2 regions of the Paenibacillus sp. FSL L8-0340 genome follow, and region 2 is predicted to be linked to the other one. Evidence: predicted binding sites of a transcription regulator. Region 2 holds the regulator's gene; the other holds the start of a gene.
The links. Region 2 encodes LexA, which represses DNA repair genes until DNA is damaged. Its sites were predicted from a motif close to CGAACATATGTTCG; they were not measured.

Region 1 (5,684 bases), 1.4 Mb from region 2:
CCAGGAGGCAATCAGCAGCGGGGAATCGGCGATCTGCACCATCAACCGGGGGGAAGCCGAAGCAAACCGCAAGGAATCCTTAAAAGGGGTTCCGACCAAAAAAGGCTACGACCGTGATGAATGGCCGATGGCCATGTGTGACGAAGGCGGTGCCGGAGCCGACATTGAATACATAACGCCAAGCGATAACCGCGGGGCAGGAAGCTGGGTAGGCAATCAGCTGGAGGATTTTGCTGACGGAACTAAGGTAGAATTCATGTTCAAATAACAAAAAAACGGATACCGTCCTCCCGGAGGGTATCCGTTTCTTGTGTACGTAGCGCTACGCAGATTGCCTCAGTCATCCTTCCAGTGGCCGCTGATTGAAGTATGCGCTCCAGGCCCGGGAGTTTCCCAGGCCACCAAAATAACCGCCGATTCTATAGGCTGTGGCGGCTGCCATTGGATATGACCCTCCAGCACCAGCTCGCGAAATCCGGAATAGATTCCCGCCGGTGTCCGCCCGCTGAGCCTTGCAAGCTCAGGCAGTGTTGGCATCCTCCGGAAGTGGTTGCTGAAATGGTACATGATCCTCAGCAGCTTGCGCGCTGTATCATCCAGCATAACGGGCCTTTGCCTGGCGCCAGGCAAGGATGTTTGCTGTCCGGAATACCCTTGGACCGCCCGTGGTCAGACAAGTGGCCCGAAGCAGCCCGGCTTTAATCCCATGAACCTCAACTCTGCGCTGGGTGATGTTCCCCGACTTGTCCTCATATATGATCTCAATTACCTGCCCGATCAGCTTCTCCAATTCTTTTGCACTCATGTAAACCGCCTCCTTAAGAAATCCCAGGAATATTTGTATGTATTATATGCGAACAAATGTTCTTTATGCAATCTTCCGTGAATTAGGCGTAATATAAAGTGGGATAATATTCCACGCGCGGAGAGCCAAGGTGTTCTATATTTGTTATCGGGGAAAAAGGCTTTACGGGCCCATGTCTGAGGAAGAAGCCTTCAAGGAATGGTTTGCACTTGCAGGCACGGTAAAAGAACTCTATATCATTGAAGTCGACGAAACCACGGGAAGAATCAAACGTCAGATTGGACCCACAGCCCGTAAAAAAAAGAAATAGCCCCATCTGGCATATGCCTGACGGGGCAACATTCGATTGAGTCTAAATTAGAATATACAGGCTTTTGTAATAATTACCAGAAGAATGAAGAGAACCAGAATGGAGTTTGTCGATGTCCATGGACTTACTACCGGCATAACTACCGGTGGACCTTGGTTTACTCCACCAACGTTATTACCGCAACCATAATCTATACCCATTATTTAAATTCCTCCTCGTGAATATTGAATATAGCACAGAATATGACAAAGGCTGATGTACCGTATAGGCCAAACGGCAAAGAAATGTCATTCACCTAAAGTATCGGCCTGTCATTGTCGATATACAGTAAGTAAATTCAAAGCTGTGAAGCTTCAAAAAACTTAGCGTATGCTTTCGATGTGAGTTTTGTACGAAGAACTTTCAGGAAGCATTGCTCACAAAACTTAGCGCATGCTTCCGAAGCGAGTTTTTTGTGACGCAGCATCTAAGTAGTAAAGCTTCAAAAAACTTAGCGGACGCTTTCGATGTGAGTTTTGTACGAAGAACTTTCAGGAAGCATTGCTCACAAAACTTTTAGGAGGTGGAACATGGACATTGCTGCATTATCAATGGCGATGAGTCAGACGTCCCTATACCAGGCTTCAGGGCTGCAAGTCATGAATATTGCCACAAAAACGACTGAGATCCAAAGCCAGAATCTGGTCCAAATGCTCCAGCAGAGCCCACACCCCAATTTGGGAAAAACACTTGATATTGTAGTTTGATTGATTTATGATTACATATATAAGAACATGAGTTCCGGTTATCCTTGAGCCCTTTCGGGCTTTTCTTTTGGCCAATAATACGAACATACGATCCTATATCGAGGTGATTCCCATGCAATCCTACTATCAAATGACCGCCCTGGAGAAATGGACTGAAGATTTATATCAGCGGTTGAACGTGCAACAGCCGTCGCAAATCTCCATTGAGTACATATCGGAGCGGCTGAATATCTGGATTCATTATCTGGATGTAAGAAGCAAGAGCATTGAAGCCTCTGCAGGCATGTACAGCATGTTTATTGACAGCCGCCTTCCTCCCGGGCTGCAGCGTCTCGAGTTCCTCCATGAGCTCTGCCATTTGCTTCGCCATGCCGGTAACCACACGCTGATGCCCGAACAGTTCACACAGGCACAGGAGGATGAATCCGAGCGTTTTATCCTTTATGCGGCGATGCCCTACTCCATGATTTCTGCCAGAATGTTGCCTGAACTCCGTGAAGATGCCGTCCAATATATCGCTTCAACCTTTCAGGTTCCTGCTGAGCTGGCCATGCAGCGGATTGACCAGATTCAGAGACGAGTGTTCCAGGGGCAATTGATGGCCGTGATGGAAAGGAACGAAGACAGAAATTTAATCCACCGACATATTCGGTAAACGCTGCGGGGATAATAGCTATGCATAATGAAATGCAGAGACCTTATGTATAGTGTGAATTTACCCGTAAGGGGGAGCGAGATGGACGCCATTCAAGTCATCCAGTTATTAATGACCCATCCGGATTACAGCGTGGATGCCGTGCATCCTGATATCCCGGATTTTGTTGGCATTGAGACCATTGAGGTCGATCATGAAACCCAGACCTTCTCCATTCTGCTGCAAGGACCGAAGGAAGAAGATTAGGAGAACCCATGGACAAAAAAGTGACCCCGCCGGCGTCTGGCAGGGTCCATATCTATTAATAAGGGGGGGGATGTGTTTACTAATGATAACGCTTGTCTGCACTACACTGCTCGTTCATGAGAAGAACGAATGAACAATCTGGCTAGCCTGAGCTCACAAACTGCATTACGCCTATTGCCGTCAGCAGGAAAAACACGATCAGAATCCCCCATATCACCCTGCGCAATATTTTTTTCGGGTCGTTGCCGGGTGGATGTCCGCCTTGATTCTCCAGCGTAGCTATCCGGTGCTCAAGCTCCTGAATTTTCTTTTGCTCAGACATATTCTCCATCTCCTTTTTTGTATATACTCAATAAAACGCTTCCAGATCCATAAAGTTTCATAAAAGGAAATTAACCTTTCTTTCATCTCTCTGTAACCTATCTCCCAATTTATTCCTATACTATGGGAGGAGGAGGGGATTTCCATGAAAACACTCTGGGTTCTTATGTCCGTAATCCAGCTTATGTTCGCATACAGTCCGCAAGCCGGTAACATAGATGAAGATAATAACATCCGTACATTCCAATATTCTTTGGAAGCTGGGTACAGCTGGAAGGCAACTTCAGCAGGTTCAGGAATGTATCAGGCAGATAACCGTATCTATATGAGCAATGACAGAGGCATATCCTGGCATAAGCTGAGCGATTCCTTGAGCGGCACTTTGCCAAGCGGCCCCATTGGAGACCTCAAGTTTAAGACGAAGGACACCGGCTGGATTACGGTCCATTCTCCACGCCAAGGCGATATTGGACTATATAAGACAACCGATGGAGGAATTCACTGGGCCAAAGAGCTGCTTGAAGTGCCTCCTAAATACGCTGCTGTTCAGTTTAATCCTGCCTCTCCTATATTTTTCACCTCTACAAATTATGGAATCGTGCTGCTGAACGAGGAAGGCCAGACCAATACCTCTCTTCTCTTCTATGCAACACAAGACAATGGACGTCATTGGACAGCCATCATGGATAGAACTGAGGGGCAATGGAACGATTTATCATGGATGGCTTCTTTGGATCAGAAATCCGCAAGCTACTTATGGAGTATTACTATCGGCGATAGAACCTGGACTTCATCCAACGGGGAAATCTGGTCTATTAATTAAGATCCTTAGCATTTATAAAGCTGGTGTCTTGAAGAATAGGCACAGCACTGCTAATATTCACCTGGCAGCAATAGGTCACATCGTCTTCATACCCGCGCTCACGAAGTTCACGGGCACTTGCACAATCCCATATAAGCTCCCTGATGGTTTTGCTGGAGTACTTCAAAGCTCCAATACAGACCTCAGCCTCAGGAGATTTGCTGCCGGTTAATTGGGAAAGAATCAGACCTGCACCTAAATAATCTTCAATGCCTGGACGCAAATTATTTTCACCATCCCTAACATCGGACCACCTTTCGCCGCAGGGAACCACAGTGATATTTGCCTGCAATTGCTGCATTAACCGGTTAGCAACCTCAGCCACGGCAGACGCATTAAGGAAACATCCGATGAGTAGCGCCGGCACCTGTGAAGCAATCCATGTACACGCAGCACCATTTAATGAACATAATACAAAGTCACGGCCAAAATCCGCAGAACTAAACGACAATGGTGACAGGGAATGCCCTCCTTCTCTTATCGCCTCCGCTCTTCCCCAGACGATTTCCGCACTGTTGGCTCTGGCATAGGCTTTGGCATTCTCATTGATTGGCGGGGGATACGGAAAGACATTGGCCTTGTGCTGAACCGCTGTCACTACCGTAGAAGAGAAGCTGAGCACATCAACTATGATCACAATGTCCCCACGTTCAGACGCGGCCCGCGCTCCTCTTTGCCCCCATTCCAATTTGACTTTATAAGGTGCCTGGTCATAAAACATCGGACTTCCTCCTTTATCCCATTTTTAAAGTGGAGATTATATTTGCTATAATATAAAGTTAAAAATATACAATTACTAGAGGAGGAACTATGAAATTCCTGTCCCGTATATTGTTCACTATCTCGGTGATTGCTCTGATCCTTTATACCTTCGATTTTGCTGAAGAATACAATAAGGATCTTCTGTACCTTCTAATGACAGGCTTCACAGGTTGCTTTTTTACCAGCTTCTTGGGGAAAAATGCCTCCAAACCGCGTATCCTCAGATGGTTATCTGCGCTTGTTGTAGCGGGTATTGTGCTCTATATTTTTGTCTTTGGAACACTTTGGGGGCTGGCGAACAGACCCTGACAAACATATACCTTTTATGAATGCATCAGTGAACGGCAGCTGAGGAGAATCTTCTATGAACGCACCGGCGTAGGCACCAAAACCTTTACGCGCATCATGCGCTTTCAAAGCGTTCTCGGGATGCTGAACAGGATGGAAGGCAGCAAATTGACCGCTGCAGCACTGCAGACCGGATATTATGATCAGGCTCATTTCATACATGAATTTCAAAGCATCTGCGGGCTGCTTCCCAGCGAATATATCAAAAGCTTGAACTAAGCCTGTCCGTTTTTTACAATTCAGCTATTGTCATGTCTTATACAATAGAGCAATACAGGAATTAGGAGGCTAGACATGACAAACATACAGTTCAGGCTCGAACAATACATGCAAACCTGGGAGGATGCGGAACGCTTTAGCGGAACCGTGCTGGTTGCCCAGGGAGATCATATTTTATTGGAGAAGGGATATGGATACGGAAATCATGAGTATGCCCTGCCGAATACACCCTCCACTATTTATAATATAGGCAGCATCACTAAGCTGTTCACGGCAGCGGCTGTAATGCAGCTGTATGACCGGCAGAAGCTTCGCCTGAACGAGCCCATGGAATATTATTATCCCGGCTATAGACACGGAGACCGCATCACCATTCATCATTTACTGTCCTCCACCTCGGGGATACCGGA
Region 2 (5,684 bases):
ATACGTCCACCGGATTCCAGCTCAGTTCGACGTGAATCGGCTCCATAGAGTGCTCTGATCCGTCATGCATATGGCTTGATTTCCCACTATTACCTGAACAGCTTACAATCATTGACATCGTCACAATCGTAAAAAGAGTAATCAGCTTCTTGGGTTTTATCATCCGGAGTCCTCCCGACCAAGGTAGAATTTATAATGATATTTCCAGCTTGTGGTTGCATTCTTTTACTATTATACACAACATATTCGCAATTTTAGAAGATTGCTTAAACTTTCACGCCTTTTTCGTGAAGTTAGTCATATACAGATGGATTATCTCCCTATTATAATTGGCCAACCTCTTTGTTTGAGCGCAAAAAAGCCAGCATCCCATTAGGGATACCGGCTTCTCAAAGGTTACACTATAGCGATTGTACCAGGGGGAGGAGCTCAGAGAGATGGCCGATTCTATAATCCGGCTGAATCTCAGGATTTGGTAATTTGCCGGTACGGTTGATCCAGACAGTAGTCAGACCAGCGGCCAAGCCGCCCTTAATATCCGTCGTGAGTTTGTCGCCGACCATGATCCCTTGTTCAGGGGTTATATCCAGCAGCGAAAGAGCATGCAGGAAGATATCCTTGTCCGGTTTTCCTTTGCCAAAGCTGCCTGAGATAACTACATGATCAAAATAGGGGATAAGCTCAGGCACTCCGTCGAGCTTCTCCTGCTGCAGTGACGGGCAACCATTCGTAAGCAGCAGTAGTTTCACCTTACCACGTAGTGCATCAAGCACCTGTAACGTCTCTTCATACATGTACGGCAGGCTACGGCGCTCGGCAGCAAACCTGTCTGCCAGCGTTTCGGCAAGCACCTCATCTTCGACACCGAGGGAGGCCAGACCACGCCGCCACGATTCTTTACGGTATACAGGAGCCAACTGTTGGAGCTTACGGAACTCCGGCTGTTCTCCAGCTGAGAAATTGGACCAAAGTGCTTCATAAGGATTAATCCCGATCATCTTTGTAAAAGGGAACGTCTCATAAGTTTCATAAAGATTCCTGGCTTCCCTGCGAACAGCAACTTCAAGCTCTTTAGGATCAATGGAGTCACCTGCAGCTTCACATGCATTGCGGAAGGCTTCTTCAACACTCCGTTCATCCCAGAGCAATGTATCGTCAAGATCAAATAGTACGGCGGTAATTGGCATTAGATTTCTCCCTCTCCCTACGCTGTTATATCTTCCTACTCGTGTACTACTTCGATGTTATTGGCTTTGCCGAACTCCTCCAGGCGTACACCCATGGCCTCAGTGTTATAGCGGTTAATCAGCTTGGAGAAAATCCACTGTTTGCGCTTGCCCTTATATTTAAGCACGACCACTCCACGGGACAAAGTGATCTTCTCAATATCTCCAGCTTGCAGCCAGCGTTCACGGTTATACTTAATCGTAGACACTCTGTTGCGCTCAACCTTCAGATACGGACGCCGGAAGAATAGAAGTGCCGCCAGCGCAAAGTAAAGAACGACGCCCAGCCAATTGGCAAGGATGCCACTGCCTCTGGCCTCGTCGATCGAGCCTACCACCCAGAACATAATTCCAAGCAGCATTAGAACAACAGGAAATGCAATGTTGCGGCCCTTAAAGATATCACTATTTTTCGCAGCTGATTTTGACGAAGAAGCATAAATGGAATCCTTGCCCTGCTTCTTTCTTTGCTTGTTGATCTGCTGTGTGTTGCGTTGAACCATTCTTTCCCAAGAACGGGCCATGTCAGTTCCCCCTAGTCATCCTGTAATATCTATGAAAAAGACACACTGGACTAATGTTTGAGTCCCTTGTTGCCTTGTTCATGCTCATCATTATCCACGATTTCAATAGTGTCGAGCTGGGCCCGGAAGTTGCTGCGGATGTTGCCCAGATAAATCTCGCGGAGCTTGGCCCGTTCAGCCAATTCCTCTTCACTCAGGCCGCCATTCTTCTGTTTGCGTGCCAGTTCATTGATGCGTGCGACCAATTCGTCAATATTCAATGCTTTCCCCTCCCCTATAAATTCATTCTAACTTTGCCATGAGAAAAAGAGCTTGTCAAGGTCTACCCCCTGAAAGCTCTTTACGTCAGTCTATACTGCTTATGATGAAGTTAATACACAGGCAATGTCAGTATATCTCCGGCCTGAATGTTCCCGTTCTTCAAACCGCTTGTTTTTTTAATTCCTTCTATATATACGACCGTCTTCATTCCCGCTGGTTTGTTCTTAAGGGCGATACTCCAGAGCGTGTCTCCGCGTTCAACTACTACCCGCTTTTCCTGCTTCACTAATGATGCTGAACTCGCAAAAACATTACCAACAACTGTAAATCCCGATACAACAAGCATAAAGACCAGCATTAGCTTCACCAGATACTCTTTCCGGCATAGTCCTATGATCTCCGAAAATAAAGCGGCGGCGGATTGTTTCATTTCATTCATATGATTAGAAGCAGAATGTCCTCTAGTTGAATTAACTTCACCGGCCTCTTCGTAGATGCTGCGGTATGTACTGTATTTTAACATTGTCATCGTCCTCCAAACACTTGTTCTTACTTTCGAAAATAATATAACACGAACATGTGTTTTGATCAATAGATTTTTTAGAACAATTGTTCGCTTTTTTTCCGTATCCATAAATGTGTCAGTTTTCAGCACCGGCATTGCCTTTTCCCGCCATTTTCAAACCGTTATTGGATACTAATATGGTAAAAGGCTACTATTTCCACTATTAATCTCAGATTGTTAGAACTTATGTTTGTACGAACGGAAGTTCTATGTTATAATTTTCCCAAACATACTATATGGGGTTGATTCCGATGTCAAAGATTTCGAGTCGTCAGCTGGCGATCCTGGAATTTATACGTAACGAAGTCCGTAGCAAGGGTTATCCTCCGTCCGTCCGGGAAATCGGTGAAGCTGTAGGCTTGGCCTCAAGCTCCACAGTGCACGGCCATCTGGACCGGCTTGAGAAGAAAGGCCTTATCCGCCGCGACCCTACGAAACCGCGTGCAATTGAGCTGCTCGGCCAGGAAGATTCCGAGAATGTACATCAATTCGTACAGACGGTTACCCGTATTCCTGTCGTAGGTAAGGTCACCGCCGGGGTGCCGATTACCGCAACGGAGAATATCGAAGATTACTTCCCACTACCTTCCCACTATGTGGGAGATAACAAGGTATTTATGCTCTCCGTTCTCGGTGACAGCATGGTGGAAGCAGGTATTATGAATGGTGACTATGTAATCGTCCGCCAGCAGCAGACTGCTGACAACGGCGATATCGTCGTTGCCATGACCGAAGAAGACGAAGCTACAGTCAAGACATTCTACAAAGAACGTGACCACATTCGTCTACAGCCGGAGAATCCGGCTTATGAACCCCTCCGTCTTAACCGCGTTACGATTTTGGGACGAGTTATCGGTCTCTTCCGCGATATCCATTAATATTTTTGTTCATATTTAAGGGCTGCTTCACTTGAAAAAGTGAAGCAGCCCTTTCCCCTTTTCAAATGGTCATTTTACTCATCACGAACATTTGTTCTGTTTATCCCATATAACAATTCCTTCGAACAGCAACAGCACTCCGCACATATTCTGATAGCAAAGGAGTGCTGAATCTATGCCTAATTATCGGATTATTGTTGATTTGTCGCAGCGCATGCTTTATTTGCTTGACAATAACATCGTTACCAGAGGGTTCCCTGTCGGTATTGGCACCATGCTTACCGTTACACCGGCGGGAGAATACACTATCATTAACAAACAGCCTAAGCCTGGCGGACCCTTCGGTGCATTCTGGATGGGTCTATCCAAACCACATTACGGCATTCATGGAACGAATGACCCTTCCTCCATCGGACATATGGTCTCCCATGGCTGTATCCGCATGTACAATGAGGATGTGCTGGCCCTTGCAGCAATCGTGCCTATTGGAACACGGGTTACAATAAGGGATTAACAGCATGGTGATCAGACAAAAGCAAAAACACCCTAAGGATCACAAAAAAATGATCGAGGGTGTTTTTCATTGTGCTTAATATGGGTCCTTCCTGTCTGCCGATTCATACCGGTCGCGTATTTCACGATTTTTAGCATATATGTACAAATCCAAAGCTATTATTCCTCTCCGGGCAAGTTTAACCAACAGTACGAATGCGTAAATACAAGCTACAACCGATATGAGCCACATCAATACGCTAAACACGCCAATTCCATTAAGGAATAAATTTCCTCTATGCACAAACAACTTTCACTCACTCCCCTGTATTCTTGAATATGAAAATACCCCACCATTCTGGCAGGGTACTGTTATTTCGTCACTATACTATTGTTTGGAACAAATTGTATATGATCTTTATTTCTTCAGCTTCAGCTTAGGCTCTATCGGAAAGGCTGGTTTGTTGTGTTTCGGCAGCCTCATCAGAGGAACCATGTCCGGGACCCAGCAAATTCAGCACAATCACACCAATGACGATTAAGGTTATTCCTATTACGCTGCCTGTATTTATTTTTTCTTTCCAGATCAGTACCGAGATAAGAACTGTAGCTACCGCCCCGATTCCAGACCAAATTGCATAGGCCGTATTTAATGGAATAGTCTTCAGTGATAACGACAAAAAGAAGAACGAGCAAATAAAACTAATCAGCATTACGATTACAGGAATAATTTTGGTGAATCCTTGCGATGCTTTGAGCATCGAAGTTCCTACAAGTTCGCTGGCAATGGATATCGCCAAAAACAGATACGGCACTTACTTCTCCTCCTTTACTCCGTCCATCAATTCTTTGTAAATGCGTTCTTTTAACTCCTGATCTGGCGGTGCCAGTCCAAACTTTTCTGCAAACCAGAGTCCGTCGGTCACCAGTCGGGCAATGGTTGCACGAAGTGGATCCACACCGTCATTTTCAAAATTGTGTTGCCATTCAGCATATTTCTCCTGCATGTTTGTCAACAACCCTGGATTCGTAAATAAAGCTGCTGCCAGCACCGAGTTCATGTCACTGCCTTCTCCAAAACCATAAAAAGTAGATTCAATGTACGCCCTGCTCCATTTACCAGCTTCTCGCTGGTCATGCTCTACACGGCTCTGAACATCTTCCGTAAAGTTTCGGGTCAGCTCATCCACCATACCGGAAACCAGTTGTTCCTTGTTAGGAAAGTGATACAGTAAACCGCCTTTGCTCACGTTGGCCGCTTTGGCCACAGCTTCCAGAGTTAAGTGCTCCACCCCTTGATCACGAACAATGGAGGAAGCCGCTTGCAAAATCATTTTTTTCTTAGAGCTGTTGTTATGTACAGTCACCTTATCACCCCCATTTGAACTGTACCGTCTGGACGGTTTTTTGTCAAACCAATATAAGTATAAATAACCTGACTACTCCGCAAGCAAAAATATATTGTGAATACGCTATCCGCTTGCAATGCCCACAAAATGGGTAATAACTACCATATAGTTTGAAGATCAGCTATTCGTTCCGCTATTGGCCGTTCTCTTTAAGTTTGGTTACGCGCATATGTCTTATCCATACTTATGTAAGGTGAATGAATGGGCTATCCTAGAGTTATACAGGAATTCACCCTTACAGGCGGGAGGAAAAAGATGAAAAAGAACAAACCATTCTATACAATTTGGTGGTTCTGGGTGGTCTTAGTAGCCGCCGGCATCATAGGGTT

Region 1: a site for LexA is predicted at 1,942-1,955, ahead of NST07_RS26110 (ImmA/IrrE family metallo-endopeptidase). Genes of this name have one in related genera too.

Annotation. Positions count from the first base shown of each region.
Region 1 covers NZ_CP151967.1:5,678,599-5,684,282, forward strand. The annotation lists gene NST07_RS26085 (NucA/NucB deoxyribonuclease domain-containing protein) at 1-268, shown strand, start outside; gene NST07_RS26090 (hypothetical protein) at 337-603, opposite strand; gene NST07_RS26095 (hypothetical protein) at 593-805, opposite strand; gene NST07_RS26100 (hypothetical protein) at 978-1,115, shown strand; gene NST07_RS26105 (YjfB family protein) at 1,685-1,861, shown strand; gene NST07_RS26110 (ImmA/IrrE family metallo-endopeptidase) at 1,974-2,516, shown strand; gene NST07_RS26115 (hypothetical protein) at 2,598-2,762, shown strand; gene NST07_RS26120 (hypothetical protein) at 2,905-3,084, opposite strand; gene NST07_RS26125 (hypothetical protein) at 3,229-3,906, shown strand; gene NST07_RS26130 (2-phosphosulfolactate phosphatase) at 3,899-4,666, opposite strand; gene NST07_RS26135 (hypothetical protein) at 4,756-5,016, shown strand; gene NST07_RS26140 (helix-turn-helix domain-containing protein) at 5,041-5,274, shown strand; gene NST07_RS26145 (serine hydrolase) at 5,350-5,684, shown strand, end outside.
Region 2 covers NZ_CP151967.1:4,237,518-4,243,201, forward strand. The annotation lists gene NST07_RS18950 (FixH family protein) at 1-163, opposite strand, end outside; gene NST07_RS18955 (HAD family hydrolase) at 402-1,187, opposite strand; gene NST07_RS18960 (hypothetical protein) at 1,223-1,750, opposite strand; gene NST07_RS18965 (DUF896 domain-containing protein) at 1,801-2,010, opposite strand; gene NST07_RS18970 (LysM peptidoglycan-binding domain-containing protein) at 2,121-2,534, opposite strand; gene lexA (transcriptional repressor LexA) at 2,828-3,454, shown strand; gene NST07_RS18980 (L,D-transpeptidase) at 3,630-3,968, shown strand; gene NST07_RS18985 (multidrug efflux SMR transporter) at 4,384-4,761, opposite strand; gene NST07_RS18990 (TetR/AcrR family transcriptional regulator) at 4,762-5,313, opposite strand; gene NST07_RS18995 (hypothetical protein) at 5,611-5,684, shown strand, end outside.